Regions from separate parts of the Pseudomonas sp. AC169 genome, predicted to be linked through region 2. Evidence: predicted binding sites of a transcription regulator. Region 2 holds the regulator's gene; the other holds the start of a gene.
What was found. Region 2 encodes FliA, which starts transcription of late flagellar genes. Its sites were predicted from a motif close to CTAAAGTTTNNNNNNNNNNNGCCGNTAA; they were not measured.

Region 1 (4,924 bases), 2.2 Mb from region 2:
CGCGCCAGCGCCGACGCCACATTGGCGTTACGCGACAAGCCTTCCTGCATCAGCACATTGCCCTGCTCCATGGTGCTGATCGCGTTGCCGGTTTCCTGCTGGATGCTGTGGATCATGCTGGAAATTTCATCAGTCGCCTGGCGGGTACGCGAGGCCAGGCTGCGCACCTCATCGGCCACTACGGCGAAGCCGCGACCTTGTTCGCCGGCACGCGCCGCTTCGATGGCCGCGTTGAGCGCCAACAAGTTGGTTTGCTCGGCAATCGAAGTAATCACCCCAACGATGCCGCCGATCTCCTGCGAACGCTGACCGAGGGTATTGATCACGGTGGCGGTGCTGTTCAGGGCGCCAGCGATTTGCTCCAGCGAGGACGACGCTTCTTCCATCGAGCTGCGACCAATCTGCGTTTGCTGCGCGTTTTCCTGCGCCAGACGCTGGGTCGCGCCCATGTTGTCGGCGATGTTCAACGAGGTCGCGCTGAACTCTTCCACCGCGCCGGCCATGCTGGTGATTTCGCCGGACTGCTGCTCCATGCCTTCGTACGCGCCGCCGGACAGGCCGGACAAGGCTTGCGCACGGCTGTTGACCTCTTCCGAAGAGCGACGGATGTGCTCGACCATGGTCGACAGCGCCTGACTCATCTGGTTGAACGCGCGGGACAGCTGACCGATTTCGTCGTTGCTCGACACGTTCAGGCGCACGCTGAGATCGCCGGCACCCAAGGCTTCCGCCTGACGCACCAGATCGCTCAGCGGCGCCAGTTTGCTGCGCAGCAACCAGACCACGGAACCGACCGCCAACAGCATCGCCAACAGACTGCCGATCGCCAGTTGCGTACCGACGCTCCAGGTCACTGCGCGGATCTCGGCTTTCGGCATGCTCGCCACTACCGACCACGGGCCACCGTCGAACGGCACGGCAACGCTGTAGAAATCTTCGGACTTGTCGCCCCAGAACTGACCTTTGCCCGGCGTTTTCGCCAGGCCGCTGATTACCGGAATCGCTTGATCCAGAGCCTGCACGCCCGCCGGCGGGACCAGCCATTTGTTCTGCTCATCCAGCAGTGCCAGGGAGCCTGTCTGGCCAATACGGAAACGCTTGAGGTTGTCGAACTGGGCGTTCTGCGCGTCGGTGTAATCGAAACCAACGAACAGCACCGCAATCACCTTGCCGCTGCCATCGCGCACCGGGGTGTATTGGGTCATGTAGGAACGCTCGAACAACAAGGCGCGACCGACGTAGCTCTGCCCTGCCATCAGCTTCGCGTAGGCCGGGTGCGCGTGATCGAGCAAGGTGCCGATGGCGCGAGTGCCGTCCTGCTTGGTCAGCGAGGTGCTGACCCGCACAAAGTCTTCGCCGCTGCGCACGAACAGCGTGGCGACGCCAGCCGTCATCTGCTTGAACTCGTCGACTTCCTTGAAGTTGTTGTTCAACACTTCGCTACCCAGATGCAGGCCCGGGGTCTGGGTGCCCGCAACCGTCACCGGCTCACTCGGGTGAATGCTCAAACCCGCGCTGAAGCGTTTCTCGAACAACCCGCTCAGGCGCTGGGTGCTTTCACGCAGCGTGCCGTGGAAGGTGCTCAGTTGGTCGGCCAGCAGCCGCGCCTCACTGGCCAGATGCTCTTCACGGGTGGCGAGGTTGGCCGAGTCCAGCGAACGCAGGGCGAACACCGTACTGCCACTGATAACTATCGCCAGTATCACAGCGAGCGCGAGGCCCAGCTGCGAGGCGATCCGAGCGCGAGGTTGAGACATGGACAGCTCCTGGCCGAGCCACGGGATCCTCCTTGATCTCGACTCGGATAATTTTCTAATAGTGGGGGTGAATCGTGGAGACCGGCACGACGGTTCCACTTGCTCATAGTCGGCAGTAAAACCGAATACTTGAGCGCGCAACGAGGGTATGGCGCAAGGCCGCCATTGTGGCGGCTCGAACGTTTCAGCTCAAGCGCGCAACCGCCGGCAGTTCCATGGCGCGGACTTCGCCTTGCAGGAAGTCGCTGAGGCGGCGCAAACGTTCACCTCCCGGACGGGTCTTTGGCCACACCAGGTAATAATTCAGTCCGCTGGCGACGGCGGTTGGCCACGGCAGGCTCAGTCTTCCCTGCGCCACATCTTCGGCGACCATCAACAGGTCGCCCATCGATACGCCGTAACCGCGTGCCGCCGCGATCATGCCCAATTCCAGAGTGTCGAACACCTGCCCGCCCTTGAGCGACACCTGATCGGACAGCCCCATGTGCTCCAGCCAACTGCGCCAATCGCGGCGGTCCGGCGTTGGGTGAAGTAATTCGGTACAGGCCAGCCGAGCCAGATCCCACGGCTGATCATTCAACAGGTTGGGTGCACCCACCGGAATCAGCTCTTCGGGAAACAATAAACTCGCCTCCCAATCCGGCGGAAAATGCCCGTCGCTCAACAGCACGGCGCAGTCGAACGGCTCATCATTGAAGTCCACCGAATCCACATCCATCCAGGCGCTGGTCAGCTGTACTTCGTTGCCCGGCTGCAAGTGGCGGAAGCGACTGAGTCGCGCCAGCAGCCAGCGCATGGTCAGAGTCGACGGGGCCTTCATACGCAAGATGTCGTCCTCGGCGCGCAAGGTATTGCAGGCCCGCTCAAGCGCACCGAAGCCTTCGCGGATTCCCGGCAGTAGCAAACGCGCGGCTTCAGTCAGTTGCAAATTGCGCCCGCTGCGATGAAACAGCCGGCAGGCAAAGTGATCTTCCAGCGTTCGAATATGCCGACTGACTGCGCTCTGGGTGATCGACAACTCTTCAGCCGCACGGGTGAACGAGCTATGTCGTGCCGCCGCTTCAAATGCGCGCAGGGCATACAAGGGAGGAAGACGACGAGACATGCAGAAAGCTCCTATAGCGGGATGCAGCCAAACTGACAAAAACTGCGCAGGATGAGTTTTAATCATGCCACCCATCCTTTTTATCCCTTTGTGCAAAGCCTGCCAAGCGCAGAGAATCGACGGTCTCCTGTTCCCTCTGAAATCGAGTGGTGATGACCATGCAGCATCCTGTGCGTACCGAACTCTGGGCCATCCTGCGGCTGGCAGGGCCGTTGATCGCTTCACAGTTGGCGCACATGTTGATGGTGCTGACTGACACCCTGATGATGGCGCGCTTAAGTCCGGAAGCGCTGGCCGGCGGCGGGCTGGGTGCAGCAACCTATTCGTTCGTGTCGATTTTCTGCATCGGCGTGATTGCGGCAGTCGGCACGCTGGTGGCGATTCGCAAAGGCGCCGGCGACATCATTGGCGCCGCACGGCTGACTCAGGCCGGGCTGTGGCTGGCGTGGCTGATGGCATTAGGCGCCGGGTTGTTGCTGTGGAATCTGAAACCGGTGCTGCTGTTGTTCGGCCAGACCGAAACCAACGTCAACGCCGCCGGGCAATTCCTCATCGCCCTGCCCTTCGCCCTGCCCGGCTACTTGAGCTTCATGGCCCTGCGCGGTTTTACCAGCGCGATTGGCCGGGCAACGCCGGTGATGGTTATCAGCCTGGCCGGTACGGTGGCGAACTTCCTGCTCAATTACGCGCTGATCACAGGCATGTTCGGTCTGCCGAAAATGGGCCTGACGGGGATCGGTCTGGTCACGGCGATTGTCGCTAATTGCATGGCGTTGGCATTGGCCTGGCACATCCGTCGGCATCCGGCCTATGACGCGTACCCGCTGCGCGCGGGCCTGTCGCGGCCGAATCGGCAGTATCTGAAAGAATTATGGCGCCTCGGCCTGCCAATCGGCGGCACCTACGCGGTGGAAGTTGGTCTGTTCGCATTTGCCGCGTTGTGCATGGGCACGATGGGCAGCACGCAATTGGGCGCGCACCAGATCGCCCTGCAAATCGTTTCGGTAGCGTTCATGGTGCCCGCGGGGATGTCGTACGCAATCACCATGCGCGTCGGCCAGCATTACGGCGCCGGGCAACTGAGCGATGCACGGATGTCCGGGCGGGTCGGGATCGTCTTTGGTGCGGTGGTCATGCTGGTCTTCGCCATGGTGTTCTGGTTGCTGCCAAATCAGTTGGTCGGGTTGTTTCTCGATCACAACGATCCGGCGTTTGCCGAGGTGATTCGTCTGGCGGTGAGCCTGTTGGCAGTGGCGGCATGGTTCGAGTTGTTTGATGGCACGCAGACGATTGCCATGGGCTGCATTCGTGGGCTCAAGGATGCGAAAACCACGTTTCTGGTCGGGCTTGGTTGCTATTGGCTGATTGGTGCGCCGGCAGCGTGGTGGATGGCGTTCCACTTGAACTGGGGGCCGACAGGCGTCTGGTGGGGTTTGGCGCTAGGCCTGGCGTGTGCGGCGGTGAGTTTGACGCTGGCGTTTGAATGGAAAATGAAGCGGATGATTCGGTTGGAGCCTGCTACATCACGCTTTGAGGTCGTTGGCGCGGATTAAGAACAAAACGGCAGCTCCTACAGGGATCGGTGTAGGAGCTGCCGCAGGCTGCGATCTTTTAAACGGCCTCCACAGAAACCTGTTGGCTTGAGCCAAACGTCAGGTATTCAACCAATTCCGCCAACGGCAACGGCCGGCTGATCAGATAACCCTGCACCTGATCGCAGCCAAACCCGCGCAGCAGCTCCAGTTGCTCCGGGGTCTCGACCCCTTCCGCCACCACTTCCAGATGCAGGTTGTGCGCGAGATTGATCATCGCGTGCACCAGTTTGCGGTTCTCCTCGCGCTGCTCCATGCCACCGACAAAGCTCTTGTCGATCTTCAGCAAGGTAATCGGCAGGCTGTTGAGGTGCACAAACGAGGAGAACCCGGTACCGAAATCATCCAGCGAGAAACGCACACCGAGGCGGCCGAGGGCGTCCATGGTCTGCTTGACCAGATCGCTGCGGCGCATCACCGCCGTTTCCGTCAGTTCGAATTCCAGCCACTGCGCTTCAACGCCGCGCTCA
Region 2 (4,924 bases):
CCGCGGTCTGCAAGTCAGCCGTGACCACGTCGAGGTTCGACACGGCCTTGGACATGGCTTCGTCGCCGCTGTTGAGGCCCAGACGCACCAGACGGTTACGCACCAGCACCAGCTCGCCGACCATGTTCATGATTTCGTCGAGACGTGCCGTGTCGACACGCACGGTGGTCTCGGCTTCGCTCGCCGGTTTTTCCGGTGGCGGTGTCGCCGGCGCACGGGCCGGAGCCGGTGCAGCAGCGGCGGCGGCCGGTTTTGGCGCTTCTGCTTTCGGCTCAGGCTTGGCGGCAGGCTTGGGCGCTGCAGCAGCGGCCGGTGCCTTGGCAGCAGGCGTGGCGACGGTCGAAGCACTGCCAGCAGCAGCGGTGCCGACTTCGGAGAACTTGCCTTTACCGTGCAATTCGTCGAGCAGCGATTCGAACTCGTGATCACTGATCAGATCGCTGCCGGCCGCCGCGGCGGTTGGAGCAGCAGGCGCAGGTGCCGAAGCAATCGCCGACTCCAGCGCGTCCACGGCAAAGTTGCCCTTGCCATGCAGTTGATCGAGCAAGGCTTCGAATTCGTCGTCGGTGATGTCCGAGCTGTCGCCCGCCGCTGGCGCTGCCGGAGCCGCCGCAGCCGGTGCCACGGCATCCGCCGCGAACTGACCTTTGCCGTGCAACTGATCGAGCAACGACTCGAACTCGGCATCGGTGATTTCATCGCTTGCGGCTTCATTGGCCGTTTGCGCAGGAGCAACTGCCGGGGCTTCGGCTTCGGCCTTGACGGCGTTCAGCGAATCCAGCAGTTGTTCGAATTCGTTATCGGTGATGTCGCCCGACGCGTCGCCTTCGACGACCAGTTCTTCGATCATCTCGGCCACTGGCGAAGCCGGGGCTGCGTCTGCCGATTGCGGTTCGGCCAGACGCGCCAGGGCGGCCAGCAGTTCCGGGGTGGCAGCGGTGATCGGTGCACGCTCACGAACCTCAGTGAACATACTGTTCACCGCGTCCAGTGCTTCGAGGACAACGTCCATCAGTTCTGCATCAACGCGACGCTCACCCTTGCGCAGGATGTCGAACACGTTTTCGGCGATGTGACAGCACTCCACCAGCTCATTGAGCTGAAGGAAGCCGGCGCCCCCTTTTACAGTGTGGAAACCGCGAAAAATTGCGTTGAGCAGATCTGCGTCATCCGGACGGCTTTCCAGCTCGACCAGTTGTTCGGACAGTTGCTCAAGAATCTCGCCGGCCTCAACCAGGAAATCCTGAAGGATCTCTTCATCGGCGCCGAAGCTCATTAATGGGGTGCTCCTACAGGTCTAAAAACCCAAAAAACCCAAATTCCAAAATTCTAGAATCCAAGGCTGGATAACAAATCGTCCACATCGTCCTGACCGGACACAACGTCTTCTCGTTTATCGGCATGAATCTGCGGACCTTCACCCTGCGAGAGATGTTTTTGTGGATCTTTTTCTGCAAGCATCGCGGCGCGGTCATGTTCGATGCCCGCAAAGCGGTCAACCTGACTGGCCATGAGTACGAGTTTGAGCAAATTGCTTTCGACTTCGGTGACCAGTTGGGTCACACGCTTGATCACCTGACCGGTCAGATCCTGGTAATCCTGGGCCAGCAGGATGTCGTTGAGATTGCTCGACACCGCACGGTTGTCCGTGCTGCTGCGTGACAGAAAACCGTCGACCCGGCGCGCCAGTTCGCGGAACTCTTCAGCCCCGACCTCGCGACGCATGAAGCGACCCCAATCGGCGCTCAAGGTCTGGGCTTCATCAGCCAGACTGTTGACCACCGGCGTGGCGCTTTCCACCAGATCCATGGTGCGGTTGGCCGCGGCTTCTGTCAGCTTGACCACATAGCCCAGGCGTTCGGTGGCGTCGGTGATTTGCGACACTTCCTCGGCCTGCGGCATGTTCGGATCGATCTGGAAATTGACGATCGCACTGTGCAGTTCACGTGTGAGCTTGCCGACTTCCTGATACAGGCCACGGTCACGGGTCTGATTGAGCTCATGGATCAGTTGCACAGCGTCGCCGAACCTGCCTTTTTCAAGGCTTTCGACCAGTTCGACCGCGTGTTTTTTCAGGGTCGATTCGAAATCGCCCTGTGAAGATTCGTTATGCTCCATAGCTCCCCCGCGCGTTCATCAGCCGATGCGTTCGAAAATCTTCTCGATTTTGTCTTTCAACGCCTGAGCCGTGAAAGGTTTGACTACGTAGCCGTTCACACCGGCCTGAGCGGCCTCGATGATCTGCTCGCGCTTGGCTTCTGCAGTCACCATCAGCACTGGCAGGTGCTTGAGTTTTTCATCGGCACGCACGTGACGCAGCAGGTCGATACCGGTCATGCCCGGCATGTTCCAGTCCGTTACCAGAAAGTCGATGCTGCCGCTGTTGAGCACCGGAATGGCAGTCACGCCATCGTCAGCCTCGACGGTGTTGGTGAACCCAAGATCACGCAGCAGGTTCTTGATGATCCGCCGCATCGTTGAGAAGTCATCAACGATGAGGATTTTCATGTCTTTGTTCAATTCGACCTCCAAGCAGTCTTAAACGCGCCCAGCACCTGGACGCGCCACTTCAATCAATCGGCGCAGCACTCGAAGACTGTCTGGAGCACAACAGAGCAAGACCGGTGCTGTTCATCACCGCACCAGCCTCGTTCGCAGTGTCCCCACACCGCCTTCAGCGCGCTCGCCACTCCCCCAAACGCCCCCGCAAACGGGCCGCGCACTGGCTGTGTAACTGGCTGACCCGCGATTCACTGACGCCAAGGACTTCACCGATTTCCTTGAGGTTCAGCTCTTCGTCGTAGTACAGCGCCAACACCAGTCGCTCACGCTCCGGCAAATTGGCAATCGCGTCCGCCAGCGCGGCCTGGAAACGTTCATCTTCCAGATCGCGTGACGGCTCAAGATGAGCACTCGCGCCATCCTCGTGCAGCCCTTCGTGTTCGCCGTCCTGCAACAGGTCGTCGAAACTGAACAGGCGGCTGCCCAAGGTGTCATTCAAAATCCCGTAATAATCGTCGAGACTCAATTGGAGTTCGGCTGCAACCTCGTGATCTTTAGCGTCACGGCCGGTTTTAGCTTCAATTGAGCGAATTGCGTCGCTGACCATCCGGGTATTGCGGTGAACCGAGCGTGGCGCCCAGTCCCCTTTGCGCACTTCGTCGAGCATCGCGCCGCGGATTCGTATGCCCGCGTACGTTTCGAAACTGGCGCCTTTGCTGGCGTCATATTTGGTCGAGACTTCGAGCAGGCCGATCATCCCGGCCTGGATCAGGTCTTCGACCTGCACACTCGCCGGCAATCGCGCCAGCAAGTGATAGGCAATGCGTTTGACCAGTGGCGCGTAACGCTCGATCAACTCGTACTGCGCGTCACGTGCCGACTTCTTGTAGTAGTTCATACCGCTTGCGGTCATAGCACGGGCCCTGCCGTTTGCTGCACGAGGCGCTCGACGAAAAACTCAAGGTGGCCACGCGGGTTGGCGGGCAGCGGCCAGGTATCGACCTTCTGCGCGATCGCCTTGAACGCCAGTGCGCACTTGGAACGCGGAAAGGCTTCGTACACCGCGCGCTGCTTCTGCACCGCTTTACGCACGCTTTCGTCGTAAGGCACGGCGCCGACGTATTGTAGGGCCACGTCAAGGAAGCGATCCGTGACCTTGGTCAACTTGGCGAACAGGTTGCGCCCTTCCTGCGGGCTCTGCGCCATGTTGGCGAGGACGCGGAAGCGGTTCATGCCGTAATCGCGGTTGAGCAGTTTGATCAGCGCGTAGGCGTCGGTAATGGAAGTCGGCTCGTCGCAGACCACCAGCAACACTTCCTGGGCTGCGCGCACGAAACTGACTACCGAGTCACCAATACCCGCAGCGGTGTCAATCACCAGCACATCGAGATTGTCGCCGATGTCGCTGAACGCCTGAATCAGACCGGCATGCTGCGCCGGGCTCAGGTGCACCATGCTCTGCGTGCCGGACGCGGCCGGCACGATGCGAATGCCACCAGGGCCTTGCAACAGCACGTCGCGCAATTCGCAACGGCCTTCGATCACGTCGGCCAATGTGCGTTTAGGGGTCAGACCCAACAAAACGTCGACGTTCGCCAGTCCCAGATCGGCGTCCAGCAGCATGACCCGACGGCCAAGCTCTGCCAGAGCCAGAGACAAGTTCACTGACACGTTAGTCTTGCCGACGCCACCTTTGCCGCCGGTCACCGCGATCACCTGTACGGGATGCATGCTGCCCATGTTATTTCTTTACCTTGTCTTGCATAGACGGAGGCCACATTACTGGCTGCGCGTTCACAACCGGAACAATGCATGGCAGACCATCGATGTAGGTACAAAAACTGTTCATGAATACCTCAGCCTACCTGCTTGGTCGGGCTGTGATAGATATCAGCGAACATGTCAGCCATGGCTTCTTCGCTGGGTTCTTCCTGCATTTGCACGCTGACGGCGCGGCTGACCAGTTGATGACGGCGCGGCAGATGCAAATCATCTGGAATCCGTGGGCCATCGGTCAGGTACGCGACCGGCAATTCATGACTGATCGCCAGGCTCAACACTTCGCCAAGGCTGGCCGTTTCATCCAGTTTAGTCAGGATGCACCCGGCGAGCCCGCAACGCTTGTAACTGTGATAAGCGGCGGTTAGAACCTGTTTCTGGCTGGTGGTTGCCAAGACCAGATAATTTTTTGAACGGATGCCACGTCCGGCCAGACTTTCGAGCTGCATGCGCAGAGCCGGATCGCTGGCTTGCAGGCCGGCAGTATCGATCAACACCACGCGTTTGCGCAGCAATGGATCCAGCGCCTGCACCAGCGATTGGCCCGGATCGACGTGGGTCACCGGCACATTGAGAATGCGGCCCAGCGTCTTCAGTTGTTCCTGGGCGCCGATACGGAAACTGTCCATGCTCACCAGCGCGA

Region 1: a site for FliA is predicted at 1,864-1,891, ahead of ACZZ0G_RS10715 (methyl-accepting chemotaxis protein). Genes of this name have one in related genera too.

What each region holds. Positions count from the first base shown of each region.
Region 1 is NZ_OZ409866.1:2,337,422-2,342,345, forward strand. Features, by position in the region: gene ACZZ0G_RS10715 (methyl-accepting chemotaxis protein) at 1-1,757, opposite strand, end outside; gene ACZZ0G_RS10720 (LysR substrate-binding domain-containing protein) at 1,942-2,862, opposite strand; gene ACZZ0G_RS10725 (NorM family multidrug efflux MATE transporter) at 3,021-4,415, shown strand; gene ACZZ0G_RS10730 (putative bifunctional diguanylate cyclase/phosphodiesterase) at 4,474-4,924, opposite strand, start outside.
Region 2 is NZ_OZ409866.1:4,534,864-4,539,787, reverse strand. Features, by position in the region: gene ACZZ0G_RS20355 (chemotaxis protein CheA) at 1-1,276, opposite strand, end outside; gene ACZZ0G_RS20350 (protein phosphatase CheZ) at 1,330-2,118, opposite strand; gene ACZZ0G_RS20345 (chemotaxis response regulator CheY) at 2,137-2,508, opposite strand; gene fliA (RNA polymerase sigma factor FliA) at 2,675-3,415, opposite strand; gene fleN (flagellar synthesis regulator FleN) at 3,412-4,242, opposite strand; gene flhF (flagellar biosynthesis protein FlhF) at 4,359-4,924, opposite strand, start outside.